One region of the Streptomyces sp. NPDC001663 genome, then DNA from elsewhere that is predicted to be linked to it. Evidence: riboswitches for the same ligand, from Rfam matches in the RefSeq annotation. Region 1 holds a riboswitch; each other region holds the start of a gene.
What was found. Region 1 has a riboswitch for cobalamin ahead of ACFY1L_RS43855 (cobalamin biosynthesis protein). Riboswitches for the same ligand answer to the same signal wherever they lie in the genome.
Positions count from the first base shown of each region.

Region 2: another riboswitch for cobalamin. It lies ahead of ACFY1L_RS39375 (ribonucleoside-diphosphate reductase subunit alpha); the one in region 1 lies ahead of ACFY1L_RS43855 (cobalamin biosynthesis protein).
Region 3: another riboswitch for cobalamin. It lies ahead of ACFY1L_RS28250 (CbtB-domain containing protein); the one in region 1 lies ahead of ACFY1L_RS43855 (cobalamin biosynthesis protein).

Region 1 covers NZ_JBIAUR010000018.1:187,669-197,894, reverse strand. Annotated here, with positions in the region: gene ACFY1L_RS43885 (hypothetical protein) at 1-690, opposite strand, end outside; gene ACFY1L_RS43880 (alpha/beta hydrolase family protein) at 1,034-2,152, opposite strand; gene ACFY1L_RS43875 (class II aldolase/adducin family protein) at 2,265-2,996, opposite strand; gene ACFY1L_RS43870 (lysozyme) at 3,193-3,942, shown strand; gene ACFY1L_RS43865 (anion permease) at 4,096-5,343, shown strand; gene ACFY1L_RS43860 (hypothetical protein) at 5,378-5,605, shown strand; cobalamin riboswitch at 5,741-5,883, shown strand; gene ACFY1L_RS43855 (cobalamin biosynthesis protein) at 5,983-6,921, shown strand; gene ACFY1L_RS43850 (cobyric acid synthase) at 6,918-8,429, shown strand; gene cobN (cobaltochelatase subunit CobN) at 8,426-10,226, shown strand, end outside.
Region 2 covers NZ_JBIAUR010000015.1:67,115-77,340, forward strand. Annotated here, with positions in the region: gene ACFY1L_RS39355 (hypothetical protein) at 1-133, opposite strand, end outside; gene ACFY1L_RS39360 (putative Ig domain-containing protein) at 283-2,331, opposite strand; gene ACFY1L_RS39365 (nucleotidyltransferase family protein) at 2,569-3,189, opposite strand; gene ACFY1L_RS39370 (ribonucleotide-diphosphate reductase subunit beta) at 3,217-4,230, opposite strand; gene ACFY1L_RS39375 (ribonucleoside-diphosphate reductase subunit alpha) at 4,230-6,590, opposite strand; cobalamin riboswitch at 6,714-6,850, opposite strand; gene ACFY1L_RS39380 (GNAT family N-acetyltransferase) at 6,907-7,410, opposite strand; gene ACFY1L_RS39385 (NACHT domain-containing protein) at 7,567-10,226, shown strand, end outside.
Region 3 covers NZ_JBIAUR010000009.1:115,258-125,483, reverse strand. Annotated here, with positions in the region: gene ACFY1L_RS28285 (glutamate decarboxylase) at 1-1,286, opposite strand, end outside; gene ACFY1L_RS28280 (chloride channel protein) at 1,624-2,931, shown strand; gene ACFY1L_RS28275 (hypothetical protein) at 3,199-4,536, opposite strand; gene ACFY1L_RS28270 (hypothetical protein) at 4,743-4,895, shown strand; gene ACFY1L_RS28265 (DUF6479 family protein) at 4,993-5,313, opposite strand; gene ACFY1L_RS28260 (ferredoxin) at 5,377-5,796, shown strand; gene ACFY1L_RS28255 (histidine phosphatase family protein) at 5,878-6,453, opposite strand; cobalamin riboswitch at 6,554-6,702, shown strand; gene ACFY1L_RS28250 (CbtB-domain containing protein) at 6,738-6,959, shown strand; gene ACFY1L_RS28245 (CbtA family protein) at 6,983-7,747, shown strand; gene ACFY1L_RS28240 (acyl-CoA dehydrogenase family protein) at 7,917-9,095, shown strand; gene ACFY1L_RS28235 (oxygenase MpaB family protein) at 9,165-9,962, shown strand; gene ACFY1L_RS28230 (tetratricopeptide repeat protein) at 10,025-10,226, shown strand, end outside.

The DNA.
Region 1 (10,226 bases):
GTTCCCGGCGGGGCTCTGCGCGGCGACGCAGATCTGCTCCAGCTTGACCCAGACCGCCCAGTTGCCGAGCGGTGTGAGCGTGGCCTGTCCGCCGCCGTAGGTGAGGGCGCCGACGGAGGCGAGGGCGTACAGGGCCCAGTCGAGGAGCGGGGCGAGCGGGGCGTCCAGGGCCTCCGGCTGCTGGACGGGCTCGGGCTGCGGGCCGTAGGGGATCTCGCAGCGTTCCGTGCGCAGTTCGGTGACCCGTTGCTCGAGGAGGTCGAGGAGCTGCTCCACGGGGACGGGCCCGGCGGACAGTTGGAGGAAGGAGAGCACCTGGGGCATGGCCGAGACGACCTCGGCGACGGCGGCGGGCTCGTGCTCCGCGGGCTCGGCGTGGGCGAGCGACCAGGCGTCGAAGAGGGCGACCCAGCCGCGCAGTACGGCGCTGTCGTCGCGGTTCCAGGCGCGCAGCCGCCAGCCGGGGCGGGCGCTGTCGCCGTGTACCTCGACCAGGCCGGCGAGGCGGGCGGTGTCCCAGTCGGCGCGTACCTGAACCACGGTCAGGCCGAGGTCCCCGGAGGCCCGTTCGGCGGTCGCGTCGGCGAGGGTGGCCTTGCCGTCGGCGGTCGCGCCGTCGCTGCCCGGGCCGAGCGCGGCGTCGGCCCAGCGGGCGACGCGGGCCGCGGGGGCCAGTTGCAAGCGAGCCATTCTGGCCAGCTCCGCGGGTGCCGGTGTGCCCTCCGGTGGGCGGGGTGCGGCGCGGCGCGGGCGCCGCTGGTTCACAGCTGAGGGGGCGGCGGCCAGGGGTCGCGGGCGGACGAGTCGAAGCCTGGAGTCGCGCGGGATACGGGACGTCACGGGTGCAGTCTTCCGGTTGACGGTCCGAAAACCCAAACGGAATGTCACGGGGGGCGACGGGACTGGCCAACGGACGGGGTCCGGCGGGCGGCTCGGGGCCGAGAACAGGCCAGTGGTACGGCCTTAAACGGAATCGCGTCGGTTGTTCAGTTCCGCTGCGCCCCGAGCGTGCGGGACGGTCACCCGGGAGGGGTCACATGAGCGGGGTGAGGAAGCGGCGCAGGGCCTCCTCGTAGGCCTTCGGGTCGGCGTTCCACATCGCCGAGTGCGGGGCGTTCGGGACGGTGTGGAGGGCGATCAGGTTGGGGTGGGCGTTCACGAGCCGGCGGGAGTGCTCCCAGGGGGCCAGGGTGTCGTCCGGGCCGTGGAAGATCAGCGTCGGCACGGTCGGCAGCACGTTCTCGGCGGTGCGGTCGCCCTCCAGGCCCGTGCGTCCCTGCGCGGCCCGCACCGCGAGCGGCAGCAGGGCGGCGGGCGTGCGGCGGGCCGAGGCGAGGGCGCGCAGCGTCGTCGTCCAGTCGAGGACCGGGGAGTCCAGGACCAGGCCGGAGATGCGCTCGCGCATGCCGGAGTGCGCGGCGGCGCGCAGCGCCATGGTGGCGCCGGTGGACCAGCCGTGCAGGACGACGTGCTCGGCGCCGTAGCGCACGGCGTAGCGGATCGCGGCGTCCAGGTCGCGCCACTCGGTCTCGCCCAGGTGGTTCAGGCCGTCCGGGGGGCGGGGGGCGCCGAGGTCGCCGCGGTAGGCGAGGTCGAGCACCGGGAAGCGCTGGCGGTGCAGGAACTCCATGACGTTCATGGGGTGTTCCCGGGTGGCTCCCAGGCCGTGCACGGTGATCACCCAGGTGTCCCGCGCGCCGGGCACGAACCAGGCGGGCAGGGCGCCGAGTTCGCCGGGGACGTCGATGTCGGCGTGGTCGAGGCCGAGAGCGGCGCTCGGGTTGCCGATGTGCACGTTCGGGGTGAGCCACACCTTGTCGCCGGGTTCCAGGCTGCCGTGCGTGACGCGCTCCAGGCGGCGTACGACGCTGTCGGCGGAGTGCGTGGCCGTGTCGAGGACGGGGCCGACCACCGCGTGGCTGCCGTCGCCGGCGAGGCCGTAGGTGCCGGGGCGCAGGGCCGCGAGGTCTCGGGTGAGGGCGATCTGGCCGGCGGCCGTGGCGTGCACGGTGAGCCGGGGCTCGGTGGGCAGCGGCCTGCCCGGGGGCGCCTTGAGCGCGGCGTCGCTCGCCAGCCGGCCGGCGGCCACGGAGGCTGCGCCGGCGGCCAGGGCTACGGTGACGGCGGCGGCCGTTGCTTTGACTGTGCGCACCCGTCCAGTGTCCTGGCGGACCCGGTCACCGGCCAGCCGGAGGAAGGAGCGGGGTGATGCGGGGCGTCGACGAGGGTGTGTCGTAGTCACCGGGTCCGGGTACCCCGCGAGCTCACTTCCGCTGCCCGTAGGCGCGCAGCTTCTCCCCCGCCTCGTCCACCTGCGCCCGGGACAGCAACGTGGGCGACAACCCCGGCACCGAAGACGCCGTCAGCCACAGCCGGCACATCCACTCCAGCTGGGCGGTGCGGTCGTAGGCCTGGTCGAGGGTGGTGCCGTAGGCCATCGTTCCGTGGTTCTGGAGGAGGCAGGCGGTGCGGTCGGCGAGGGCCTGGAGCATGTTCTCGGCCAACTCATCGGTGCCGTATGCCGCATAGGGGGCAACTCGGACGGGGCCGCCGAGGGCGCCGGCCATGTAGTGGATCGCCGGGAGCTCGGGGACCAGCGTCGAGACGGCGGTCGCGTGCACGGCGTGGGTGTGGACGACGGCGCGGGCGTCGGTGGTGCGGTAGACGGCGAGGTGCATGGGGAGTTCGCTCGTCGGGACGAGCGTGCCGAGCACCTGACGGCCGTCGAGGTCGACGCCGGTGACGTCGTCCGGCGTGAGCCGGTCGTAGGGCAGGCCCGAGGGCGTGACCAGCACGGTGTCGCCGACGCGGACCGAGACATTGCCGGAGGTGCCGACGACGAGGCCGTCGGCGACCGTGCGGCGGGCGGTGGCGACGAGGGCCTGCCAGGCGCGTGCCTCCTCGGCGCCCACACCCCTCCCCCGCCCCTCGGGCACATCCCGTGCACCCTCCCGCGCATCCCGTTCGTCCCGCTGGTCGCGTCGCTGCTCAGCCATGCCGCGATCCTGCCAGGCGCACCGTCAACCCGCCGCGGGGCCGGGGCACTTTAGGGCGGAAGACCGGCCTCCGAAAGACCACATATAGGAACATATCCCTTTCTTCTCGTGCTTGGCCTGAGATCGCCCAGCATTCAACGATCTTCCAGTAATCTCCCGTTGATTTGTCGTGCACGTCGCCATTCCGGGGGGAAATATGGCCCGTGATCGCAAACCGTCCCGCCGCCGCAACCGCGTCCTCGCGGTCTCCGTGGCGGCGCTCGTCGCCGGGGGGACCGCGCTCGCCGAGCTGCCGGCCTCGGCCGCGAGCCTGCCGAAGGGACATGACGTCTCCTCGCACCAGAAGAACGTCAACTGGTCGAGCGCGAAGGCGAAGGGCGCCAAGTTCGTCTACGTCAAGGCGACCGAGTCCACCAACTACCGCAATCCGTACTTCGGCCAGCAGTACAACGGCGCCCGCAACGCCGGCATCATCCGCGGCGCGTACCACTTCGCGCTGCCGAACAAGTCCTCGGGCCGGACCCAGGCGGCCTACTTCGTGCGCAACGGCGGCGCGTGGAGTGCGGACGGCTGGACTCTGCCGCCCGCGCTCGACATCGAATACAACCCGTACGACGCCAAGCACAGGTGCTACGGCCTGAGCAAGGCCGGCATGGTCAACTGGATCAAGTCGTTCAGCAACGAGGTGAAGCGGCTCACCGGCCGCCGCCCGGTGATCTACACGACCACCCACTGGTGGAACACGTGCACCGGCAGCAGCCGCGCCTTCGCCTCCAACCACGCACTGTGGCTCGCCCGCCACAACTCGGCGGACGCGGGATCGCTGCCGGCCGGCTGGTCGTTCTGGAGCTTCTGGCAGTACGACAACAGCGGCAGCCTGCCGGGTGATCAAAATCTCTTCAACGGGTCCCAGGCCCAGCTGAAGAAGTTCGCCCGGGGCTACTAGCCAAGGGGCAACGAGGGACCCGGGGGGCCGCCGAACCGGGCGGAGCGGCGACCCCCCGTTCCAGACACTCCACAGCCGCCCTCAGTTCATCTTCCGTTCACTCAGGTTTCCTACGGTCAACCGACCGATGACTACGAACGATTGCCTGGGTAAATGGAAAACTTCTCGCTGATCCTCGCGATTGTGGTGATCACCGCACTCGCGTTTGATTTCACGAACGGTTTCCACGACACCGCCAACGCGATGGCCACCACCATCTCGACCGGTGCACTCAAGCCCAAGGTCGCGGTGGCCATGTCCGCCGCGCTGAACCTTGTGGGCGCCTTCCTCTCCGTGGAGGTCGCCAACACGATCTCCAAGGGTCTCGTCGACGAGAACGGCATACGTCCCGAGGTCATATTCGCGGCCCTGGTCGGCGCGATCCTCTGGAACCTGCTGACCTGGCTCGTCGGACTCCCGTCCAGCTCCTCGCACGCCCTGATGGGCGGTCTGATCGGTGCCACCATCGCCTCGGCCGGCATGGGCGCGGTCCACGGCGACGTGCTCGTCACCAAGGTGCTCATCCCGGCGCTCGCCGCCCCGATCGTGGCGGGCCTCGCCGCGATGCTGGCGACCCGGCTGTCGTACACCCTGGGCAAGAAGGCCGACGGCAAGGCCGCCGAGAAGGGCTACCGCGCCGGCCAGATCGCCTCGGCCGGCCTGGTCTCCCTCGCGCACGGCACGAACGACGCGCAGAAGACGATGGGCATCATCACCCTCGCCCTGGTCGCCGGCGGCGTCGTCGCCCCCGACTCCGACCCGCCCACCTGGGTCATCCTCTCCGCCGGTCTCGCCATCGCGCTCGGCACCTGGCTCGGCGGCTGGCGCATCATCCGCACCATGGGCAAGGGCCTGACCGACCTCCAGCCGCAGCAGGGCTTCGCCGCCCAGACCAGCGCGGCCACGGTCATCCTGGCCTCCTCCCACCTCGGCTTCTCCCTCTCCACCACCCACTCGGTCTCCGGTTCGGTGATGGGCGCGGGCCTCGGCCGCAAGGGCGGCGTGGTCCGCTGGTCCACGGCGACCCGGATGCTGGTCGCCTGGGTCCTGACGCTGCCGGCCGCCGCCCTGGTCGGTGCGCTCGCCGAGTCCGTGACCGACCTCGGCGACTGGGGCACCGGCGTGGTCGCCGTCTTCCTGATCGGCTCCAGCGCGGCCATCTGGAAGATCTCCCGCCGTGAGGTCGTCGACGCCTCGAACGTCAACGAGACCGAGGAGCCGGCCGGCGTGGTGACCACGGCGATCGCCGCCGTGACCCAGCCGCCCACGGGCGTGACCGAGGACCTGACGGCCACGATCCCCGCCCCGGCCGCTCCGGCCACCGCCCCCGACCCGGCCGCCCCGCCCGCGGCGACGGTCTGAGCCCGCCCACCCGGTACGAAGGAAGAGAAGCAGCATGAAGATCGACTGGGCAGCCCTGGGCTCCGTCTTCGGCGTCAGCCTCGCGGTCACCGTGGGCCTCGTCGCCCTGTTCACCCTGGGCGTCATGGGCCTGTCCCGCCGCGAACGGGCCGTGGCACAGGGCGACTCGGCGACCCTCGCGGTCACCGGCGCGTACGTGTGCTTCGCGGGGTGCGCGGCGGCGGTGGCGTACGGAATCAACCTGATCATGGCCAAGGGCTGAGCCTGCGGCCGTAGTTGCTCCACGTGTGGTGCCGGGACGGTGATCCGTCCCGGCACCACGCGTTTCCGTGACCACTGCGACCCTCGCATGTGGGCCTCAGCACACTCTCCCGTCGCAGGTCAACGGCAAGTTGACTGCCGTTCGGGGGCATGGTGGACTGCCGAGGCCAGCTACGGCGGCAAGAGAGGAAGCCGGTGCAAGTCCGGCGCGGTCCCGCCACTGTCACCGGGGTAGGAAGTCCCGGGAGCCAGGAACTCTCACCGCCGGTCTCGTCGAACCAGGGCGCGGACACCCTGAGTGAGGACATATCGCCATGCGCGGCTGCCTGTTGAGGTTCAACGCCCGAGCTCTGACCGACCCCACGGCCGGCTGAGCCGATGCGTGCCGATCGCGTCTTCGCGTACGGCGCCGCCGCCGGCCTTCTCGGTGACCACCTCCTCGGCGATCCGCGCCGCGGGCATCCGGTCGCCGCGTTCGGGCGGGCCGCGGGTGCCCTGGAGCGGGTGTTGTGGCGGGACCACCGGGGGTGGGGGGCGCTGCACACGGCCGTGTGCGTGGGGGGTGCCGTCTCTGCCGGCGCCCTGGCCGCTTCTCTCGTACGGCCTTCCCGTACCGCCTCCGTAGCGCTGACCGCCGCCGCCACCTGGGCCGTGGTCGGGGGGACTTCGCTCGCACGGGAGGCCCGGAGCATCGGGCGTGCCCTGGAGGCGGGGGACGTCGAGGCCGCCCGCGCCCGGCTGCCGCATCTGTGCGGGCGGGATCCGCAGGCGCTGGACGCCGACGGGATCGCCAGGGCGGTTGTGGAGTCCGTTGCCGAGAACACGTCGGACGCGGTGGTGGGGGCGCTGGTGTGGGGGGCCGTCGGTGGAGTGCCGGGGCTGCTCGGTTTCCGGGCCGTCAACACCCTCGACGCGATGGTCGGTCACAAGTCGGCCCGGTACCGGCGGTTCGGGTGGGCGTCCGCGCGGCTCGACGACGTTGCCGGCTGGCCCGGCGCCCGGTTGACCGCCGTACTGGCGACGGTCTCCGGTGACGATCCCCGCGGGGCGGCACGCGCCTGGCGTACGGACGCGGGGAAGCATCCGAGCCCCAACGCCGGGCCCGTGGAGGCCTCGTTCGCGGGAGCTCTGGGGGTACGGCTCGGCGGGACCCTGTCGTACGGGGGGCGGGTCGAGCACCGGCCCGTTCTCAACGCGCAGGGGCACACCGTCGCCGTACCGGACATCGAACGGGCCGTACGCCTCTCGAGGCGCGTCGGTCTGCTCGCGCTCGGCGTCGGTGTCGCCGCCCGTCTCGTGAAGGGACGCAGGTCATGACCGGCGGTGGTCTTCTCGTTGCCGGTACCACCTCCGATGCCGGCAAGAGTGTCGTCACCGCCGGGATCTGTCGTTGGCTGGTGCGGCAGGGGGTCAAGGTCGCGCCCTTCAAGGCGCAGAACATGTCCCTCAACTCATTCGTGACGCGCGAGGGTGCGGAGATCGGGCGGGCACAGGCCATGCAGGCGCAGGCCTGTCGGATCGAGCCCTCCGCGCTCATGAATCCGGTGCTGCTCAAGCCCGGTGGTGAGCAGAGCAGTCAGGTCGTGCTGATGGGGAAGCCCGTCGGTGAGCTGAGTGCCCGGGGGTATCACGGGGGGCGGCAGCAGAAACTGCTCGGGACCGTTCTCGACTGTCTCGCCGAATTGCGGGGCACGTATGACGCGGTGATCTGTGAGGGGGCCGGTTCTCCCGCCGAGATCAATCTGCGGCGGACGGACATCGTCAACATGGGGATCGCGCGGAATGCGCGGCTGCCCGTGCTCGTGGTCGGGGACATCGACCGTGGTGGTGTTTTCGCGTCCTTCTTCGGGACCGTCGCACTGCTCTCGCCCGAGGACCAGGAGCTTGTCGCCGGGTTCCTCGTCAACAAGTTCCGCGGGGACGTCAGCCTCCTGGACCCCGGGCTCGACATGCTGCACGGGCTCACCGGGCGGTACACCTACGGCGTTCTGCCCTTCCGGCACGGCCTCGGCATCGACGAGGAGGACGGGCTGCGGGTCTCCCTTCGCGGGACGGTGCGGGAGTCGAACGTCGCCCCGCCGGTCGGGGAGGACGTGCTGCGGGTCGCGGTCTGCGCGATTCCGCTGATGTCCAACTTCACCGACGTGGACGCCCTGGCCGCCGAACCGGGTGTGGTGGTGCGGTTCGTGGACCGGCCCGAGGAGCTGGCCGACGCCGACCTCGTCGTCGTTCCGGGGACCCGGGGGACCGTCCGCGCGCTGGAGTGGCTGCGGGAGCGCGGTCTTGCGGAGGCCCTCGTGCGCAGGGCCGCCGAGCAGCGGCCCGTGCTCGGCATCTGCGGCGGCTTCCAGGTGCTCGGCGAGCGCATCGAGGACGAGGTGGAGAGCCGCAAGGGGTCCGTCGACGGGCTCGGCGTCCTCCCCGTCCACGTGCGGTTCGCCCGCGAGAAGACCCTCACCCGGCCGGTGGGCGAGGCCCTCGGCGAGCTGGTCGAGGGGTACGAGATCCATCACGGGGTCGCCGACATCCACGGGGGCGAACCCTTCCTCGACGGGTGCCGCGTCGGACAGACCTGGGGCACCCACTGGCACGGTTCGCTGGAGTCGGACGGCTTCCGGCGGGCCTTTTTGCGCGAGGTGGCCGCCGCCGCGGGCCGCCGCTTCGTGCCGGCCCACGACACCTCGTTCGCCGCGCTGCGCGAGGAGCAGCTCGACCGGCTCGGCGACCTGATCGAACAGCACGCGGACACGGACGCGCTGTGGCGGCTCATCGAGTCCGGCGCGCCGCAAGGACTGCCTTTCATCCCACCGGGAGCACCCGCATGAGCACAGTGTTGTTGTTGTCGACCGCCGACACGGATCTGTTGGCGGCCCGGGCCGCTTCCGATGCCGACTACCGGATCGGCAACCCCACCCGGGTGGATGTCGAGCGGGAACTCCCCGGTCTCCTCGCCGGCGCCGGCATCGCCGTCGTACGGCTGCTGGGCGGAAAGCGGGCCTGGGAGGACGGGCTGGCCGCGCTGAAGGCCTCCGGCATCCCGACCGTGCTGCTCGGCGGGGAGGCAGTGCCCGACGCGGAGTTGATGGCCGAGTCGTCGGTGCCCGCCGGTGTCGTGGCGGAGGCGCTGAGGTACCTCGTCGAGGGCGGGCCCGCCAACCTCACCGAGCTCGCGCGGTTCCTCTCCGACACCGTGCTGCTGACCGGCGAGGGGTTCGTCGAGCCGCAGAAGATGCCCGAGTACGGCGTCCACGGCGAGCGTCCGTTCGTCGAGGGCCGGCCGACCGTCGGTGTGCTCTTCTACCGGGCGCACGAGCTGAGCGGCAACACCGCTTTCGTGGACACCCTGTGTGACGCGATCGAGGCGCGAGGCGCCAACGCCCTTCCCGTGTACTGCGGTTCGCTGCGCGGCGCGGACGCCGGGCTGTACGAGACCCTCGGCCGGACGGACGCCCTCGTCGCCACCGTCCTGGCTGCCGGCGGCACCCACGCCTCGCAGGCGTCGGCCGGCGGTGACGAGGAGGCCTGGGACATCGGCGCGCTCGCCGACCTCAACGTGCCTGTCCTGCAAGGACTTTGCCTTACGTCCTCACACGCGGCCTGGGACGAGTCGGACGCCGCGCTCTCCCCCATGGACGCGGCGATGCAGGTCGCGATCCCGGAGTTCGACGGGCGGCTCGTCACCGTGCCGTTCTCCTTCAAGGAACAGGGCCCGGACGACGTCCCGGTCTACGTCGCCGACCCCGAGCGGGCCGCACGGGTCGCCGGAATCGCCGTACGGCATGCGCAGTTGAAGCACAAGGCGAACGCGGACAAGAAGCTGGCGCTCGTCTTCACCGCCTATCCGACCAAGCACTCGCGAGTGGGCAATGCGGTCGGTCTGGACACGCCCGCGTCGGCTGTTCAGGTACTGGACGCCCTGAAGAACGCCGGGTACTCGCTCACCGAATACCCCGACAACGGCGACGAGTTGATCCACCGGCTGATCGAGGCCGGCGGTCACGACGTCGAGTGGTTGACCGAGGACCAGCTGGCCGCCGCGCCCGCGCGGGTGCCGCTCGCCGACTACCGGGCGTGGTTCGACAAGCTCGACCCGGAGCTCAGGGACGGGATGCTGGAGGCATGGGGCGAGCCGCCGGGTTCGCTGTACGTCGACGGCGACGACATCGTGCTGGCGTCCCTGCAGTTCGGGAACGTCGTCGTGATGATCCAGCCGCCGCGCGGCTTCGGCGAGAACCCGATCGCGATCTACCACGACCCCGACATGCCGCCCTCGCACCACTACATGGCGGCGTACCGGTGGCTGGAGAACAGCTTCGGCGCCGACGCGATCGTCCACATGGGCAAGCACGGCACGATGGAGTGGCTGCCCGGCAAGGGACTCGGGCTCAGCGGCGGCTGCGCGCCGGACGCCGTGCTCGGTGAACTGCCGCTGATCTACCCCTTCATCGTCAACGACCCCGGCGAGGGCACCCAGGCCAAGCGGCGCGGGCACGCCACGGTCGTCGACCACCTCGTACCGCCGATGGCCCGTGCCGACACGTACGGCGATCTGGCCAAGCTGGAGCAGCTGCTCGACGAGTATGCGCTCGTCTCCGACCTGGACCCGACCAAGGCGCCCGCCG
Region 2 (10,226 bases), on a different contig from region 1:
GTGCGGAGGTGGGGGAGGACGACACACTGCCGGCGTCGCCGCCCTTGCCGCTGTCGGTCTGGCTGCCGCAGCCGGCCAGGGCGAGGGTCAGTGCCGCGAGGGCGAGGGTCGTGTGGGGGATCGTTCGGCGCATGGGGGCCTCCTCGCTCCTTGGACGTATCACCCGTGCTCCCGGATCCACGCCGGCGATCTACGCCGGAGATCTGCGCAGGACATCCACACCGGAGCCCCGGTCGCGAAGGCGGCGACCGGGGCCCGGGGTCGAACGGTGTCAGGCGGTGATCAGCTCGTCGTCAGGGCGGTGTCGTCGAGGACGAAGCTGGTCTGGAGCGAGGAGTCCTCGACACCGCTGAACTTCAGGGTGACGGTGGAGCCGGCGTACGAGGACAGGTCGAAGGACTTCTGGGCGTAGCCGGAAGCCGCGTTGAGGTTGGAGTAGGTGGCCAGGGTGGTCGAACCGGCGGTGACCGTCAGCTTGTCGTAGGCGGTGCTGCTGGAGGTCTCCGCGGTGTCGACGTGCAGATAGAAGGTGAAGGTGGCCTTGCAGCCGCTCGGCACGGTCACCGACTGGGACAGCGTGTCGGTGTGGGTGGAGCCGTACCCGTCCAGCCAGGCGTAGTAGGAGCCGGCGTGCGCCGACTCACTGCTGGAGTTGGTGATGACGCCGCTGGAGGCGCTCCAGGTGGTGTTGCCCGACTCGAAGCCGGGGTTGCCGAGCAGCTGGGACGAGGTGCAGGTGCTGCTGCCGGAGCCGACCGTCCAGGTGAAGGAGGCCGAGCCGGAGGCGCCGGTGGAGTCGCTGGCGGTGACGGTGACCTGGTAGGTGCCCGCGGTGGACGCCGTACCCGTGATCTTGCCGGTGGAGCTGCTGATCGACAGCCCGGTCGGCAGGCCGCTCGCGCTGTAGGTCAGGGTCGCCCCCGCGCTGTCGGTGGCGCTGATCTGGAGGCTGACCGAGCTGCCGGTCGTCGTCGACTGGCTGCCCGGGTTGGTGACGGTCACCGTGTTGCCGGTGCTGGTGCCCGAGGTGAAGGCGGTGGTGCCGTTGGGGGTGCCCCAGCCGGTCGGGCCGTCGTAGCCGGTGGTCGCGGTGCAGAAGTACGAGGTCGAGCAGGAGCCGTTGCTGCCGCTGGTCACGTCGTACAGGTTGCTGGTGTGGCTGTAGGGGTACTTCGCCGGGTAGTCGCTGGACCCCGGGGTGCCGGCCAGCGCGTACACGCCGGCGATGATCGGCGCCGAGGCGCTCGTACCGCCGTAGACCGCCCAGCCGGAGCCGCCGTAGGTGTCGTACACGGCCACGCCGGTGGCCGGGTCGGCGACCGCGGAGACGTCGGACTCCATGCGCTTGCTGCAGCCGGTGTCGGTCTGCCAGCTCGGCTTGGAGTCGTACGCCGAGCAGCCGGAGCCGGTGCCCTCGGTGGAGCTGGTCTTCCACACGGACTCGGTCCAGCCGCGGGAGTTGGAGGACGTGGACAGGGCCGTGCCGCCGACTGCCGTCACGTACTGGGAGGTTGCGGGGTACTCGGCGCCGTAGCCGGAGTCACCGGCGGAGACGGTGATCGCGACACCGGGGTGCTTGAAGTAGGAGGTGTCCTCGCTGGTCTGGGAGGAGGACTCGTCGCCGCCCCAGCTGTTGGAGACGAACTTCGCGCCGAGGGCGACGGCCTCGTTCTCGGCGGTGCCGAGGTCGGAGTCGGTGGCGGAGTTGGCCTCGACGAGGATGATGTTGCAGTTCGGGCAGACGGCGCTGACCATGTCGATGTCGAGCGCCTCTTCGCCGGCCCAACCGGTGTCGTTGGTGGGCAGCGAGATGGTGGAACCGGTCTGACTGACCTGCTTGAAGCAGCCGTTGGCCTTGGTGCAGGCGGAGAGGCCGTACTGCGAGCGGTAAGTCGCGAGGTCCGACTCGGCGTTGGGGTCGTTGTACGCGTCAACGACGGCAACTGTCAGCCCTGATCCACCCGTTGAGGGCAGGTTGTAGGCGCTGTGCAGGTTGGCCGGGCTGAGGCCGGAGGGCGCGGCGGCGGCGACCGCGGAGGCCAGCCGCTGCTTGATGTCGGTCCTGCGCTGGGCGAAGCAGGACGCGCTACCGGGGGCCGCGGTGGCGCACAGGTGCGTGGTCGGCACCTTCTGGCCGGCCTTGCCGGTCGAGTGGAACGTCTGGCGGTCGGGGGAGGTGAGGGCCTTGGCGTTCTGGGTGACGCGGGTGGTGTGGGTCGCCGCGGGCGCCGCGTGCGCGGGTGCGGCGACGAGTCCGGCGAGACCGAGGGCGAGGGCGGGTATGGCGGCGGTCAGGAGTCTTCGCAGACTCCGTCGGGGCTTATCACGCATGGGGGTACTGCCTCCGTCGTTGGAGTGGGGTTCTCGACGCTGGTGGCAGGCCTGTGACGCGCGTAGCGGCGGCGGTGCGCGATGCCGTCATGGGCATGACACTTTGATCGTCCTGTGCCGGTGTTGTATGTGCATGACAGGACGGCCAGAAAGTAGCGGGCGGCGAGGAGCCCGGAACAGATGGGCCGGAAGAACTTTGCCGCTCCGTGGGAGGTCCATGGCCGACCGATGGAGGCCCTATGGACCCTCCATGGACGAGCCCCGCCCGGGCCACTCCAGCACCCTCAACTCCGGCCACTGCTCCCGCCAGCGCGCGGACTTGGCTTCGTATACGGAACGCGGGGCGAGCACGGGGTTCGGCCGCACGACGAGATTGAAGACGTCGGAGAGGCCGTGCGGCGCATAGACCCGCCACCGGCCGCCGGTCTCCAGCCGCACGCCCAGGCAGCAGGTCGTGGCGGCGAAGCTGTCGATCGCCGCCTCGCTCGACTCGTACGGCGGGCACGGCACCCCGAACTTGTCCTCGTACCAGAGGTGCACGCGCGCCTCGTTGCGGATCTCGACCTCGGCCGGGAGATCGGCGAAGATCTCCCGGCCGGCCTTGATCACGGCGTCCTCGGCCTCCCAGGACAGATCGTCGGCGTCGAAGTAGAAGACGTCGTAGTCCTTGATGCCGGCGGTGGGCGGCCGGTCGGTGACGACGTTCCAGACGGTCTGGAAGAGGCACCCGGCGGTGAGATACCAGCCGGGCAGCTCCATCGTCGCGGTCCGCCCCAGGACCTCGGTCAGCACGCTGTTGCGGGCCAACACCGCGCGGAGGGAGTCAAGTTGGTCGTCGAGAGGGAGGCGGCTGATCATCCTCCTGGCTTATCACAGCCGGGACCGTCAGAAGTCCTCGTCGAAGTCGACCGTGCCCTCCACCGCCACCTGGTACGCCGACGGGCGGCGCTCGAAGAAGTTGGTCAGTTCCTGGACGCCCTGCAGCTCCATGAAGGAGAAGGGGTTTTCGGAGCCGTACACCGGAGCGAAGCCGAGGCGGGTGAGGCGCTGGTCGGCGACGCACTCGAGGTACTGGCGCATCGAGTCGGTGTTCATGCCGGGCAGTCCGTCACCGCACAGGTCGCGGGCGAACTGCAGCTCGGCCTCGACGGCTTCGTGCAGCATGTCCGTCACCTGCTGCTGGAGCTGGTCGTCGAAGAGCTCCGGCTCCTCCTTGCGGACGGTGTCGACCACGTCGAAGGCGAAGGACATGTGCATCGTCTCGTCCCGGAACACCCAGTTGGTGCCGGTGGCCAGGCCGTGCAGCAGACCCCGGCTGCGGAACCAGTAGACGTATGCGAAGGCGCCGTAGAAGAACAGGCCCTCGATGCATGCCGCGAAGCAGATCAGGTTCAGCAGGAAGCGGCGGCGGTCGGCCTTGGACTCCAGGCGGTCGAGCTTCTCCACCGAGTCCATCCACTTGAAGCAGAACCCGGCCTTCTCGCGGATGGAGGGGATGTTCTCCACCGCCGCGAAGGCCGCCGCGCGGTCCTCCGGGTCGGGGAGGTAGGTGTCCAGGAGCGTCAGGTAGAACTGGACGTGGACTGCCTCCTCGAACAGCTGGCGGCTCAAGTACAGCCGTGCCTCGGGGGAGTTGATGTGCTTGTACAGCGTCAGGACCAGGTTGTTCGCGACGATCGAGTCGCCCGTCGCGAAGAAGGCCACCAGGCGGCCGATCAGGTGCTGCTCGGCGGGCGTCAGCTTCGCGAGGTCGGCCACGTCCGAGTGGAGGTCGACCTCCTCCACGGTCCAGGTGTTCTTGATGGCGTCCCGGTAGCGCTCGTAGAAGTCCGGGTAGCGCATGGGGCGGAGGGTCAGCTCGAAGCCCGGGTCGAGAAGGTTCTTTTCGGTGGAGCTCATTACTGGCAGGCCTCGCAGGACTCGGGGTTTTCAAGGGAGCAGGCGACCGCGTCGGGGTCGGCGGCCTGCTGCACGGGGAGGGTGGCTCGGGCCGCGCGTGCGATGCGCGTCGCCGGGCGGGAACGCAGGTAGTACGTCGTCTTCAGACCCTGCTTCCAGGCGTACGCGTACATCGAGGAGAGCTTGCCGATGGTCGGCGTCTCCAGGAACAGGTTGAGGGACTGGGACTGGTCCAGGTACGGAGTGCGGGCCGCCGCCATGTCGATCAGACCGCGCTGCGGGATCTCCCACGCCGTGCGGTACAGCGCCCGTACGTCGGCCGGGATCCAGGTGAAGTCCTGCACCGAGCCGTTGGCTTCGCGCAGCGCCTCGCGGGTGCGGGCGTCCCAGACGCCGAGGTCCTTCAGTTCCTTCACCAAGTACGAGTTGACCTGCAGGAATTCACCGGACAGCGTCTCGCGCTTGAAGAGGTTGGACACCTGCGGCTCGATGCACTCGTACACGCCCGCGATCGACGCGATGGTGGCGGTGGGGGCGATCGCGAGGAGGAGCGAGTTGCGCATGCCGACCGCGGCGACACGTTCCCGCAGTGCCGCCCAGCGCTCCGGCCAGGTCGGCTCCACACCGTAGTGGTCGGGGTGCAGGACGCCCCGTGCCGTACGCGTCTTCTCCCAGGCCGGCAGCGGGCCGTTGCGCTCGGCGAGGTCGGCGGAGGCCTCGTACGCGGCGAGCATGATGCGCTCGGCGATACGGGTGGACAGCGCCTTGGCCTCCGGGGAGTCGAAGGGCAGGCGGAGTTTGAAGAAGACGTCCTGCAGGCCCATCGCGCCCAGGCCGACCGGGCGCCAGCGTGCGTTCGACCGGCCCGCCTGCTCGGTCGGGTAGAAGTTGATGTCGACCACGCGGTCCAAGAAGGTGACGGCCGTGCGGACCGTCTCGTCCAGCCGCTCCCAGTCGATGTCCTGACCGGCCACGAACGCCCCCAGGTTCACCGAGCCCAGGTTGCAGACCGCCGTCTCGCCGTCGTCCGTGACCTCCAGGATCTCCGTGCAGAGGTTGGAGGAGTGGACGACATGACCCGGCTCGGCCGTCTGGTTGGCGGTGCGGTTGGCCGCGTCCTTGAAGGTCAGCCAGCCGTTGCCGGTCTGCGCGAGGGTGCGCATCATGCGGCCGTAGAGGTCGCGGGCGGGGATGGTCTTGCGCGCGAGACCCCCGGCCTCGGCCTTCCGGTAGGCCGCGTCGAACTCCTCGCCCCACAGGTCCACCAACTCCGGTACGTCGGCGGGGGAGAAGAGGGACCACAGCTCGTCGGCGTTCACCCGGCGCATGAACTCGTCCGGGATCCAGTGCGCGAGGTTCAGGTTGTGCGTACGGCGGGCGTCCTCACCCGTGTTGTCACGCAGCTCCAGGAACTCCTCGATGTCGGAGTGCCAGGTCTCCAGGTAGACCGCGGCGGCACCCTTGCGCCGGCCGCCCTGGTTCACGGCGGCCACCGAGGCGTCGAGGGTCTTCAGGAACGGGACGATGCCGTTGGAGTGCCCGTTGGTGCCGCGGATCAGCGAACCGCGGCTGCGGATACGGGAGTAGGCGATGCCGATGCCGCCGGCGTGCTTCGAGAGACGGGCGACCTGGTGGTAGCGGTCGTAGATGGAGTCCAGCTCGTCCAGCGGGGAGTCGAGGAGGTAGCAGGACGACATCTGGGGGTGCCGGGTGCCCGAGTTGAAGAGGGTGGGGGAGGAGGGGAGGTAGTCGAGGCGGCTCATCAGGCCGTAGAGCGCGGCGACTTCGTCCACCGACCGGCTGGTGTCGTCCTCGGCGAGGCCGCTCGCGACCCGGAGCATGAAGTGCTGGGGCGTCTCGATGACCTTGCGGGTGATCGGGTGCCGCAGGAGGTAACGGCTGTGGAGGGTGCGCAGGCCGAAGTAGCCGAAGCGGTCGTCGGCCTGGGGGTCGACGAGGGCGTCGAGGCGGTCGGCGTGCACGCGGACGAACTCCGCCGTGCGGTCGGCGATGAGGCCCTCGCGGTGGCCGACGGCGACGGACTCCGTGAACGACGTGACGCCCTGGGAGGCGGCCTCGGCGGCGATGCCGATGGTGAGGAGCCGGGCGGCCAGCCTGCTGTACGCGGGGTCCTCGGAGATGAGGCCGGCGGCCGCTTCCGTGGCCAGTTCGCGCAACTCCGCCTCGTCCGCGCGTGCGGACCGACCGCGCAGTGCGGCCGCGGCGACCCGGCCGGGGTCGGCGTCGGGGAGGTCGGCGGTCAGCTCGGTCAGGGTCCGCAACAGGGCGGTTCCTGGACCGTCTTCGGCCACAGGGGCGGTCGTGGTCGCTGAAGCCGGTTCGGCTGGCGCGATGGTCACGTGGGGCTCTCCCTCGCTCGGCAGTGGGCCTGAGGGAGGGCAGGGGGCAGCACACGAGCGCGCACGGCGTCGCGTCCACCGGCCCACTCCACGAGGCCCGGACGTCGGAGCACCCGGGCCACGGTGGCCGGGCGCACTGTCGGCAGGTCCTCGGACTGACGCTCGTACGTGTGCGAACACGCATGAGTACACCGTTGCGGGACAGTTCCGGATTCGCACCGGATTCCCCTGCGGCGACAGCGAGCATGAGCATACATCTTGTGCCGGGTGGGGGGAGCACCCCCATATGTTGTGTCGCGGCTGACTTCGGAGCGTGTCAGAGCGTCAACTCATAGGTGATCAGCGTGAAGTCGACGCCCGCGATCGGCTTCCAGTCGCGCCCGGGGGCGCGGACGAAACCGGCGCGTTCGTAGATGCGGTGGGCGGTGTGCATGATCGGCTGGGTGGACAGCACGATTCCGGTGCAGCCCTCGGTGGCCCTGGCCCGGTCGACGCAGGCGCGGACGAGGGCCTCTCCGGCGCCCCTGCCCCGGGCTGCCCGGTCGACGGCGAGCATTCGTATCTCGGCCTCTCCGGGGCGCGCGAGGTCCGCCATGGGGCCGCCGGACGGGACGTAGGTGACGCCGCCGAGGAGTTGGCCGCCCTGTGTGGCCACCAGTACGTCGGCTTCGGCCGCCCGCTCGGCGACGTCCTTCAGCTTGTCGAGGTACCAGTCGCTCTCGCCGAAGGTGAGGAGGCCGTCCTGGAGGTAGGCCTGGGCGGTGATCTCGCCGAGGGCCTCGTACTCGCCGGGTGCCACCGGCCGGATCACGATGTCCATGGGCTCGAGTGTGCCGGACGGGTACGACGGCGGGCTCGGGGTTTTCCGCCGAGGGCCGCCGGGTTGCAGGCCGTCCGGGGAGTGCTTCCATGGAGGTAGGCGTCGGCGCCCGCGGATCCCTCCGTTTCGAGAGCCCTTCTCGGAAGGAGACGCACGATGACGAGGGTCGTCCGTCACCCGCCCGGCAGGGAGCGGCCGCGGAACGCGCCGATGGCGACACTGGCTCCGAGGCGAGCGGGCAGCTGGGCCGGACGCGGTTTCGCGGGCCACTGGCACACCCTGACGATCCGTCTGGAGGCCCGCCGCGGCACCGCCCGCCCCAAGAAGTGGCGCCGAGGGATCTCCTACACCAACGTCACCCGGGCCATCTGGCTGGTGGCCCTGCTCGCGGTGCTCGCCTGGTGCGCGGAGGGCCTGTACATCCTGATCACGAGCGATACGACCAGCTTCGAGAAGTGGCGGAAGGACAATCAGGGCTTCGAGACCGCCATGCGCTTCGTCGGCCCGGTGCTCACCGCCTCGATCGCCGCAGCGCTCTTCCTGTTCTGGTGGTACCGCTGGACCAAGCGGCGCTATCTCACCAAGGCACAGGTCGACCCCAGCCGGCTGGTGCCCACCGCCGGACCGGACACCGCCGAGATCGTGGGCCGGGAGGAGATCGCCCAGGTTCTCGCCGAGCGGCTGCGGGAGCGCGACACCCGGCGGCCCTATCTGCTGGTCGGCGGTGTCGGCGTGGGCAAGACCGCCGTCCTGGTGCGGCTCACCGAACTGCTCGCCCGGCAGAACGCCGTGCCCGTGCCGATCCGGCTGCGGGACGCGACCGACGGGACCGACCTGAACTTCGAACGCATGGCCAGGAAGCGTTTCGCCGACGAGGCCCCCCGCGGCATCCTCGCCCGCACCAAGACCGAGCGGGTCTGGCAGCAGCTGCTCGCCGACGACAAGCCGGTCGTCATCGCCGACGGACTGGAAGAGGCTCTCCTCGGCGACGGCCACCAGCAGAACCGGGACAACATCATCCGGCGGGCCATCGAGCGCGCCCACCAGGAGAAACTGCCCCTCGTCATCGCCTCCCGGCCGCACAGCCCGCTGGAGAGCACCTCCGCCGCGATCGTGGAGCTGGAACCGCTCAGCGAGGAGGAGGCCCTGCGCTTCGTCGGGGCGGACGTCCCCGAGACGGACGAGCGGCGCGTGGACTGGATCGTGGAGACGGCGGAGGTGACCGAGTCGCCCGTCTATCTGCAGATCGCCCGCGAACTGCACCGCCACGGCGCCCTGGAGCACGACCGGCCCGACAACGATCCGCAGCACATGAACACCCGCAGCAGGGACCGCGGCACGCTGCGGCTCTGGCTGCTTCAGACGTGGGACGAGGCGCTGTGCGAGGGTCGGCTGCGCGAGGAGGTGGCGCTGGCCCCGCAGGAGCGCCGCGACACCCTCGAGGTAGTCTCCGCCCTGGCGTGCGTCGGACTGCTCCAGGACAAGCTGGAGGTCGGCTTCGGGGAACTGCTCGACTCGGACGTCCATCCCGGTCCGGCGCGGCGCGCACAGGTCCGGGCAGAGCATCTGTGGGCCGGCCGGCGCGGCTTCGACCGGTACGGCAGGCGCGGGAACGTCTTCTCCGAGTGGCACCGACAACAGATCTGGGACGTGCTCTGCGAGCGGCTCGGCGAGGAGGAGAGGCGGCGGCTGCTCGGCGGGAACATGGACCAGTGCCGCGCCGCCCTCGCCCGCTTCGCGAGCAACGCGGACAAACTCGGCCTGGTGGAGGGCTTCGAGCGGAGGGTCCGTTTCCCGCACAGCATCATCCAGGCCTACTTCGGCTACCGCGTCCTGAGCCACCTGGGCGAGCGGGGCGCCGGAGAGCTCGTCGAGCACGCTCTGCAACCGCCCGGCCCCAGCCGCGAACTCCTCATCGCCCTGGTGCTGTTGTCCCGTCGGCGGGCGGCGAGGCTCAGAGCCAGGGCGGGCGGTGTCCGGGCCGAGGCGAAAAGGGAGCTGCAGGAGCTGGTCCGCCGCTCTCCCGTGCGGGGGCACACCCTGGCCCACCGGCTCTGTACGGCCGCGCACCGCCGTACGGACGACCCCAAGGCCCTCGACCTGTACGCGGCCGCCGTGGAGATCGAGAGTGTGGAGGACGATCCCGGTCTGCTCGGCGGCATCCTCGAGAAGGCACGGAGGACCTGGGCCTGTTGCAAAGGGGACCAACGCACCGTCGACGATGCGAAGCTGCGGCTGCTCAAGCAACTCGGAGCCGCGCTGCGGAGCGTCTCCGGCAGGATCGACACCACTCCGCTCTACGAGCGCCTCTTCGAGCTGGGCATCCAGGAACCCTCGTACTCCATCCGCCTGGCCGCCGCCCAGGAGTTCGGCACCGGCGGCAACCCGGCGTTCGCCGTGATCCGCGCGCGGGCCGGGCTGAACACCGACCCTGTGAAGGAGTACAACGACCGGCTCGGCGAGCTGAAGGCTTGGAAGCGTCAGGAGTACGAGAAATGGGCCGTGCGCATGGCCCGGGCGCGGGCCGCGGGCACGCCGTCACGGGCCGCGGCGTCCGCCCGCATCGGCCGGCTGCAGGACGACCGACGGAACCTCAACCAGGAGTACCGGAAGAAACGGGTCGATCTGTTCCGGGAGTTCGTGATGCGGGCCTGGATGATCCCCATGCTGCTGGGCTCGGTCGACGAGGCCCACCGTGACGAGGCCCGGGAACGCCTCACCAAGTGGCTGCGCCACCTCGACCCGAATTTCACCGGTGGCGTCCCCGACCTGCCGCTCGCCTTGGAGGCCGCGCTGGCCCAGGGCTTCAAGTACGC
Region 3 (10,226 bases), on a different contig from region 1:
ACGCCGTGCCGGACCAGGACGCGCTGGATGACCGTCTCCTGACGGTTCGGCGGCAGCGGGTAGGAGGGCACCTGCCAGCCGCGCATCCGCAGCAGGTCGGAGAGGTCGTAGAGGCTCCAGCTCGTCGACGCCGGGTCGGTCAGCGTGTAGGAGACGGCCGGCAGCGCGTCTGCGCCGTCGTAGAGGAGGGTGAAGGGGCCCATCTCGCTGATCTGGCGGGCCAGATGCTGCGCGGTGTCGGCGCAGGACTGGTACACCCGCCGGTACCCCTCGCGGCCGAGGCGCAGGAACATGAAGTACTGGCTTACGACCTGCCCTCCGGGGCGGGAGAAGTTCAGCGCCAGGGTCGGCATGTCGCCACCCAGGTAGTCGACATGGAAGACGAGGTCCTCCGGCAGGGCGGACTTGTCGCGCCACAGTGCCCAGCCCACGCCGAGCGGTGCCATGCCGTACTTGTGGCCGGAGGCATTGATGGAGGCGACTCGGGGCAGCCGGAAGTCCCAGACCAGATCGGGGTGGAGGAACGGCGCGATGAATCCGCCGGAGGCCGCGTCGACGTGCAGCGGGATGTCGAGGCCCGTCTCCGTCTGCAGGCGGTCGAGCTCGGCCGCGATCTCCGCGATCGGTTCGTAGGTGCAGGTGTAGGTGACGCCGAGGATCGCGACGACGCCGATGGTGTTCTCGTCGACGTACTCGCGCAGTTGGTGCGGCTGCAGGCCGGTCGCTCCGGGCTCCACCGGGACCTGGCGCAGCTCCACGTCGAAGTACCGGGCGAGCTTCTCCCAGCACACCTGCACCGGCCCGCACACCAGGTTCGGGCGGTCGGTGGACAGGCCGGCGGCGCGGCGTCGGTCGCGCCAGCGCCACTTCAGGGCGAGGCCGCAGAGCATGGCGGCCTCGCTGGAGCCGGTGGTCGAGCAGCCCACGGCATTGGCGTCGCCGTCCGTGCCGGCCGGGGCGTGCCAGAGGTCGGCGAGGATGTTGACGCAGCGCGACTCGATCTCCGCGGTCTGCGGGTATTCGTCCTTGTCGACGATGTTCTTGTCCAGGCACAGGTCCATCAGGCGGCGGACCTCGTCGTTCGTCCAGGTGGTGCAGAAGGTGGCCAGGTTCTGTGCGGCGTTGCCGTCCAGGAGCAGCTCGTTGCGCAGCAGCTGGAAGACCACGGACGGTGGCGCGGGGAACTCCGGCATCGATCGCTTGGGCAGGGGCCGCTCACTCAGCGGCGAGGCGAAGATGTCGACGGTCGGATCGGCCGCCGGTTCCTGAGCGTTGTGCAGAGCCACCAGTCACCTCACATATCGGTCTCAGATCCGCATCAGACGCTACGGATGGGCCACGGGTTCGGCATGAGGACGTAGGCCATCCGGGCGCGACTCAGCGAGCCTCGACCCTGGATGCCGGGCACGGGCCAGGCTTCGACGCCCTGCCGCGGAGGATTTGTCTGCCGGCTCGGCAGCGTGGCGACGGGCAATGGAAGGCCGACTGGATAGCATCGTCCTGTTATGGGTTGAATCACCTGTCGTGTCCTGACCTCAGGAGGACCCCATCGCCGGGACGAAAACGGCAGCGGCCGGGCCCGCGCCGGGGAATCAGCCCCAAGAGGCCGACCAGCTGCAGACCATGCTGCGCCGCCCCGAATACCGCAAGGCGCTGGTGTTCTGCGGGCTGATCGGTGTTCCGGTGGCGCTGGTCGCCTTCTGGTTCCTTGTGGCGCTCCACCAACTGGAGCAGCTGATCTGGACGGACTGGCCCAAGGACCTGGGCTGGAAGCAGGCTCCCTGGTGGTGGGCGCTGCCCCTGATGGCGGTGGCCGGGTTGGTCGTAGGTCTGGTGGTCGCCCGGCTTCCCGGGCGGGGCGGGCACATCCCGGCGGGCGGTCTGCATTCCGGCGGGGTCACCAAGGAAGCACTGCCCGGTGTCCTCGTCGCCGCGCTGGTCGGCCTGCCGCTCGGGGTCGTACTGGGTCCCGAGGCGCCGCTGATCGCCCTGGGCGGCGGTCTGGCGCTGCTCTTTGCGAGCCTGGTCCGGGCACCCCAGACCGAGGCGAGCACGGCGTTGCTCGGAGCGGCCGGGGCCGCGGCGGCCATCTCGGCGCTGTTCGGGAACCCGGTGGTGGGAGCCGTACTCCTGATGGAGGTGGCCGGGATAGGCGGGCCGCAGCTGTTCGCGGTGATGCTGCCGGCCCTGCTGGCCAGCGGAGTCGGGGACCTGATCTTCACCGGGTTCGTGCACTGGACCGGCCTGGAGACCGGGAGCCTGGACATCGGGCTGCCGAAGCCACCGCCGCTCGACTGGGCGGACGTCCTGTGGGTCCTGGTGATCGCGCCGGCCCTCGCCTTCCTCATCCACTGGGTGTTCGTGGGCGGCAGGTTCGTGGCCGGCTTCGTGACGACCCGGACTGTACGGAAGACCATTCTGTGCGCGCTGGGGGCGGCGGGCTTCATCACCCTCTACGCGGTCGCCACCGGCCGTTCGCCGGCCGACGCCGCCATGTCGGGGGAGGACGCCCTGGCCGGCCTGGCGCAGGACCCGCACGCCTGGTCGGTGGGCGCGCTCGTCGCGGTGCTGGTGTTCAAGGGGCTCGCGTACACGGTCTGTCTGGGCAGCCTGCGCGGTGGCCCTGTCTTCCCCGCCCTGTTCCTGGGCGGGGCGACCGGCGTCCTGCTGGCGCCGCTGCCCGGTCTGGGGCTGGTGCCCGCGATGGCGGTCGGGATGGCGGCGTCGGTGACCGCGGCCCTGCGGGTGCCCGTGAGCAGTGTGGTCCTGGTCGTGCTCCTGCTGGGCAATGTGGACACGGTCGCGCTGGTGGTGCTGTCCGCCGTGGTGTCCTTCGTCGTGGTCCAACTGCTGCCGCAGGGGCCGCGGATCCCCGCGTTCAGCGAACCGCCGGCCGGTCGGGCGCGTCGTCCAGGGTCGTCGCCGTCATGATGAGCGAGAGGTGGGTGAAGACCTGCGGGAAATTGCCCAGTTGCTCCCTGCTGTGACCTATCTCTTCAGCGAACAGTCCGACGTGGTTCGCACGGGATCCGGCAGGGGCTCGCCGCCCTGATCGTCGGGTTCCTGCTCGCCGTCACCGCCACGTTCCTCTTCTCGGTGAGGGTTGTCGTGCCGGCCGGAATCGTGGGGATCGTGTCCCGGAGCAACTGCTGTTGCTGGGACGCGCGGCACACCGGACACCGCCGGGCTGACGGGGTGTCACGCGGGCGCGGTGTCCAGGAACTCGCGGATCGCGAAGGCCACCAACACGATCACCGCCGTCCAGATCACGACCATCATGGTCGGGTAGCTCCAGGTGAACAGGACGATCGCGGCCACCGCCAGGATCGCGGCCCCGATCCAAGCCTTGAAGCGGTGCACGAACCGCCCCACCGCGCCCAGGCGCAGCCCCGCCGAGACGGCCACGTCCCGCCCGGCGCCGATGCCCCTGGTGCAGAAGTGGCGGGTGAGCACGGCAACTCGTGACGGTCCGATGAAGAAGGCCCCAAGGGCTGTGACCAGGGCCAGCGCCCCCACGGCCCGCACGCTGGAGCGCAGGAACCTCACCAGCGAGTCGTAGACGGCTCCCGCGGCGTCCGAGTTCGTCCCCGGCGGCAGATGGTCCAGATACACCGTTCGGAAGACGGTGAGGCACACACCCAGTAGCACCATGGCGAGGAACACCCCGATCGCGGCCCCGATCAGCGCCCGCCGGCGATGGGACGCCAGGAACACGCCCGCGGCGGCGATCAGCACCGCGATGACGGGCAGCCAGTTGCCGATGATCTGCAGCACTCTCAGATACGACTTGATCTTGCCGACGTCCTTGCCCTCGACCACGACGAATTCCGTGTGGACGTCCGGGATCTTCGCTGCCAGCGCGAAGCCCGAACTGACCAGTCGGTCCTTCACCTGGGCCACGATGGGCCCGACATCGATGGCGACCTGATTGTCCTTCAGCGAGATCGCAGAGTCGGCCGACCCGGTCAGCGCCTTGTCCACGGCGGTGTGGGCCCGGCGGTTGGCATTGGTCCAGGCCGTCTCGAAGGCGCTGCTGGAGACCACCCGCAACACGGTGCTGTGCACCAGCTCCTTGAGACCGCTCTCGATGGGACCGCTCAGGTTGCCGATGAGGCTCGCGGCCTTGGGCGGAACCCCCTTCTCCGACGCCGCGTCACTCAGCTGTGCGACCAGTGCATCCACGTCGATCTGTTTCAGTACGACGTTGGTGACCCGGGTGGTCACTGCCTGCTGGATGTCGGGGTTGGACGCCAGCGGTGCCACGGTTGCGACGTAGCGGTCGGTGTCGCGGATGATGCTGTTCGCCCAGACCGCGACCACGGCGAGCAGCGCCAGCACCGACGCCAGGATGATCAGCAGGACCGAGCCCAGGGCCCGGAGCCGGTGCTTCGGCTCGTGCCTGGCACTCTCCAGTTCACTCACCCGGCGGCGCAACTCGTCCAGTTCGTGGGCCTTCTGTGGCGAGAGCTCCTGGTCCTCGGCAGGAGTCTCACGGGGGCGCTCCGGCTCTGGTGGGGGCGCGTCGGTACCTGTCATGTCTTCGAGGAGATCCCGGCGAGGGCCGCCTGGCGAGCCGATAGGGGCCGGCGGGGTGACGGCCGTACCGGGTGCGACGGCCGATGTCCGGTGACGCAACGGCATCAAGGGGCCCACGAGCACCAGAGGTGACGTTGTGAGCGAGACCGATCGACTATGAGGTGTCGGCTGCGGGCTCAGCTGGTGTCGTGTAGACGATGGGGCCCATGGCGGAGTCCCCGTCTGTGCGGGAAGCCTGCGCGCGCTTCGGCCACGCTGCCGTGACCACCGGTCTGCGTCATCTGATGCGCGACCAGGTGCTCATGGGCCTCGGCCTGATCCTCGTCCTGGCGGTCGGATCGGCTCCCAGGCGCCGGTAATCCGGCTCCGGACTCCTCCCTTCTCCAGGTGATGGAGGGGGCGGGCCCGGCGTCAGCGGGCGCCCGGGCCGCCGCTGCCGAACGACCCGCTGCTGCCCTAGCTCCAGCGCCGCCGCGGCTTGGACGGACCGGTCCGGGTCGGTGAGTTGCCGTGCCCGGGCAGTTCGTGCGGGGTCAGTCGGCGATCGCTGCGCGGCACCTCGTCGGGTTCACGGTTCTCCAGCACCTCGCGGACCGGGCCCTCGTCCGGCAGTCGCGGCTGCTCCTCCGGGCTCGGCGGGCCCGGCTCGCGGCGCCGGATGCGGGCGCCCAGCCAGAACGCGCCGATCAGCAGTGCCACGACCACCAGGCCCGCCACGGCCAGGCCGATCCCCAGTGCGCCGCGGCCTGCGGCGATGTCCATCCATGCGGTACTCATGGGCCCGCGGGTACCCGGGGCGTCCGCCATGAACCTGCCCACCCCGGCCCCACCGCCGTAACCATGGCGAACACCGGGTTTGGCGCGATCGGCAGCGGCTACCCGCAGAGTGTGACATCGACGACCCAGCAGGAGCTCTTCCAGTTCCTGGAGGACCGCTTCGCCTGCGCGCTGGCATGCACCGAGTGCGCACGCGCGTGTGCGCTGCGCGCCGGCCTCGTGGATCCGGACGGCACGGAGGAGCAGGAACTCGTACGACGCAAGGGCATCATGTGCGCGGAGGTGTGCGACGCGACGTGCCGGGTGCTGTCCGAGCAGAACCGCCTGGACGAGGCCGGTATGCGTATCCAGGTGGAGTGGTGCCGCACGGTGTGCCTGGAGTGCGCGCACGTCTTCGACCGGCAGCCGGGTGCCGAGGACGGCGCGAAGGCCTGCCGGGAGTGCGCCCAGGCGTGCACGGACTTCCTCGACACGCTGAACTGACGCCCACTGACGTTCCTGGAGACGGTGCATCGACGCCCACGGTGGGGCGCGGATCCGCCCGGCGCCGCAGTGAACCGGCGCTCACTCCGCGGTGCCGAGCGGCCGGCCGAGCCGTACGTTCCACCGCCCCGCCCTGCCGCTGAGCTCCACGGCGGCCAGCGGCGGGACGTCGGCGCGCCAGAACGACGACTCCGGCGCGCCGAGCGCCCGTACCACCGCGGCCCGTACGACCTCGGGCTCGACCACGGCCACGCTCGCACCCGCCGACTGCCCGGCCGTCTCCAGCCAGCCCGCCACCCGGTCGCACAGCGCCCGCACCGACTCACCGCCGTGCGGCGCCGAACCGGGATCCGACAGCCACCGGGCCAGTCCCTCGGGATCCCGCTCACCGACCTCCGCCAGCGTCGCCCCGCGCCAGCGCCCCGCGTCCAGCCCCGCCAACTCCGGTGCGTCCAGGGCGTCCAGCCCGAGCGCACCGGCCGTCTCACGGCAGCGCACGGTGGGGGAGGACCAGGCCCGCTCGACCGCGGGGACCGTACCGGCGGCGGCCTGCGCCTGCCGCAGTCCGGCCGCGTCCAGGGAGCAGCCGTCGTCGAAGCGGGCCTGTCTCAGCGCCGCGGTGATCGCGGGTGAGATCAAGATCACTCGGCTCGTCATGCGCCCACTCCCGCGCTCAACACCCTTGTCCAGCCCCTCGATTCGGCGGCGAAAGCGGTTCCCAGGGCGCTCGCCGCACTTCCGTGCGCTCTTGGCCGCGCCTCCGCTTCGCGGTACCGTCTCGTCGATATTGACGACGGCACAGCGGAAGCCGGTGGGAATCCGGCACGGTCGCGCCACTGTAATGCCCTGCACGCACCCTGGGTGCGCGCCGGGCGAGTCAGACCCGCCCGTCGTCCTGTGCACCACCGAGACGGGACGCGAGTTCCCCAGGAGGGCCTGCCATGGCGCAGTCTGTCGCTCAGCCGACCACCACCCCCACCGCCGTACCGGCGAAGCTGCCGATCGGTGCGATCGTCCCCTGGGCGGTCTTCTTCGGCATCCTGATGCTGGTCCTGCTCTACTTCGTCGGCGCCGAGCAGGGCGCCACCTCCGTGATGAGTGGAGAGAACGTCCACGAGTGGGTGCACGACGCCCGCCACCTGCTCGGTTTCCCCTGCCACTGACGGCCGGGGAGAACGCACAGCCCATGAACTCGGCAACCGTCCGCAACCTCCTGGTGCGTGGCATGCTCGCGGGACTCGCCGCGGGCCTGCTCGCCCTCGTCGTCGCCTACTTCCTCGGTGAACCGCGCGTCGACGCGGCCATCGCCTACGAGGAGGCGCACTCCCACGAGCACGGCGTCGAAGCCGTCAGCCGCACGATGCAGTCCACCGCGGGTCTGTCCACCGGTGTCCTCGTCTACGGCATCGCGTTCGGCGGCATCGCCGCGCTCGCGTACTGCTTCGCGCTGGGCCGGATCGGCCGCTTCGGGCCGCGCGCGAGCGCGCTGCTCCTGGCGGCCGCCGGCCTGATCGCCGTGTACGTCGTGCCGTTCCTGAAGTACCCGGCCAACCCGCCGTCCGTCGGCGACCCCGACACCATCGGCAAGCGCACCACGCTGTACTTCCTGATGATGGCGCTCAGCGTGCTGCTCGCCGTCGCCACCGTGATCCTGGGCAAACGCCTCGCGCCGCGCCTGGGCAACTGGAACGCCACGCTCGTCGCAGGAGCCTTCTTCCTTCTCGTCGTCGGGCTGGCGTACGCGTTCCTGCCCGCGATCAACGAGGTCCCGAAGGACTTCTCGGCCACCCTGCTGTGGCAGTTCCGCCTGGCGGCCCTGGCCGTCCAGGCGACTCTGTGGACCTCCTTCGGGCTGGTCTTCGGATTGCTGGCGGAGCGTCTGCTGGCCCCGAAAGGGGCCGAGTCGTCGGTAACCCGGGCCGAGGCCCGGGCAACTCCTGTCGCGCACTGAGCACTTCAGCCGCGCACTGAACAGTTCAACGAAAGGGGTCCCCGGACGACGGCCGGGGGCCCTTTTCCGTATGCCGCGCCAATCCCCGATGCACCGGGCCATTCCCAATTTCTGAAACACGTTCTACGGTGTGCGCCGTCAGGACCGGTCCCGGGAGCCTGGAGGCGCCGTGCACCTCGAATACACGCCCGAGCAGCAGCGGCTGCGCACCGAACTGCGCGCGTACTTCGCCGAGTTGGTGCCCGACAACTCCTATGCCCGGCACGGCGACCCGGCGGCCCAGAAGCGCTTCTACCGCGAGACCATCCGGCGCCTGGGCACGGACGGCTGGCTCGGCGTGGGCTGGCCCGAGGAGTACGGCGGGCGTGGGCTCACGGCGATGGAACAGTTCATCTTCTTCGACGAGGCCGCCCAGGCCGGCGTCCCGCTGCCGCTGATGGCGCTCAACACGGTCGGGCCGACGATCATGCAGTTCGGCACCGACGAGCAGAAGGCCTACTTCCTGCCGAAGGTCCTCTCCGGCGAGATCGACTTCGCGATCGGCTACAGCGAACCCGACGCGGGCACCGACCTCGCATCCCTCAAGACGCGCGCGGTGCGCGACGGCGACGAGTACGTCGTCAACGGCCAGAAGATCTGGACGACCAACGGCGACACCGCGGACTGGGTGTGGCTGGCGACCCGCACCGACCCGGACGCCCCGCCGCACAAGGGCATCACCATGCTGCTCGTCCCGACCACCGACCCCGGCTACTCCTGCACTCTCATCAACACCCTCGCCTCCCACGACACCACGGCCAGCTACTACGAGAACATCCGCGTCCCCGTCTCCCGCCGGGTCGGCGCCGAGAACCAGGGCTGGCGGCTGATCACCAACCAGCTCAACCACGAGCGCGTCACCCTCGCCGCCCACGGCACGATGGCCATCCGCGCCCTGCAGGACGTGCAGCGCTGGGCCACCGAGACCAAGCTCGCCGACGGCCGCCGCGTGCTCGACCTGCCCTGGGTGCGTCGCCGCCTCGCCCAGACCCACACCAAACTCGACGCGATGAAACTCCTCAACTGGCAGATGGTGAACGCCGCCCAGAACGGCACCCTCACCCCTCAGGACGCCTCCGCGGTCAAGGTCTACGGCTCCGAGGCCCGACGGGATGCCTACGCCTGGCTCATGGAGATCGTCGCCGCGGCGGGAGCCCTCAAGGAGGGCTCGACGGGCGCGGTCCTCCACGGCGAACTGGAACGCGGCTACCGCTCGGCGGTCATCTTCACCTTCGGCGGCGGCAACAACGAGATCCAGCGGGAGATCATCTCGTGGATCGGTCTGGGGATGCCGAGGGTACGGCGATAGCCTGCAGAGGTGACGGACATCCAGGCAGGAGACCCCGGGCTGTTCGGACCGTCCTCGGTGACCTGGCAGATGCACGGCGACCCCATGATGTGGGTCGCCGGCGTCCGCGCGCTCTACCTCCAGGCGCTGCACCCCCGGGCGGTGCGCGGCGTGATGCAGAACTCCGACTTCCGGCGTGACGCCTGGGGCCGGCTGATGCGCACCGCCAACTTCGTCGGCACCACGACGTACGGCACCAGCGAGGCCGCCGAGCGGGCCGGCGCCCGCGTCCGGAAGATCCACAGCATGCTGTCGGCGACCGATCCCGGCACGGGGGAGCAGTACGGCGTCGACGAACCGGAACTGCTGCTGTGGGTGCACTGCGCCGAGATCGACTCCTACCTCCAGGTCGCCCGCCGCTCCGGCTTCCGTCTCACCGACGCCGAGGCCGACCGCTACATCGGCGAACACCGCGTCAGCGCCCGCCTGGTGGGCCTCGACCCCGACGCCGTACCCGCCGACCAGCAGGAGATGGCCGCCTACTTCGACAAGGTCCGACCCGAACTCGCCGTCGGACCCGAGGCACGCGAAGTGGACGACTTCCTCCTCCGCCCCCCGACGCACTTCCTCCTCGTCCCGGCGCGCGAGGTGCTGTGGCGGCGCGTGGCACAGCTGGCGTACGCCGCCCTGCCGCCGTACGCCCACGAGCTGTACGGCAGACCGGCCCCGAAACCCGACACGGTCACCCTGCAACTGCGTGCCACGGGCAACCTACTTCGCTGCATTCCCGCACGTGTGCGCTGGCAACTCCCGCCCAAACACATCCTCCGCGCCATGTCACGGCTCGGCCCCGGCTCCCGCCCGGCACCGTACAAACTCGGACGATAGCTCGCCATACTGGACGAGCCAGGGGTGGGCGGGGCGAACAGTTACGGGGGCGATCGCAGAAGATGGGGGACAGCAGGCTGATCCAGGGCCGGTACCGGCTGCTCGATCTGATCGGGCGGGGCGGTATGGGCGAGGTGTGGCGGGCCCGCGACGAGTCCCTCGGCCGGCATGTCGCCGTGAAGTGCCTCAAGCCCCTCGGCCCGCACCACGACCAGTCCTTCACCCGCGTCCTGCGCGAGCGCTTCCGCCGCGAGGCCCGCGTGG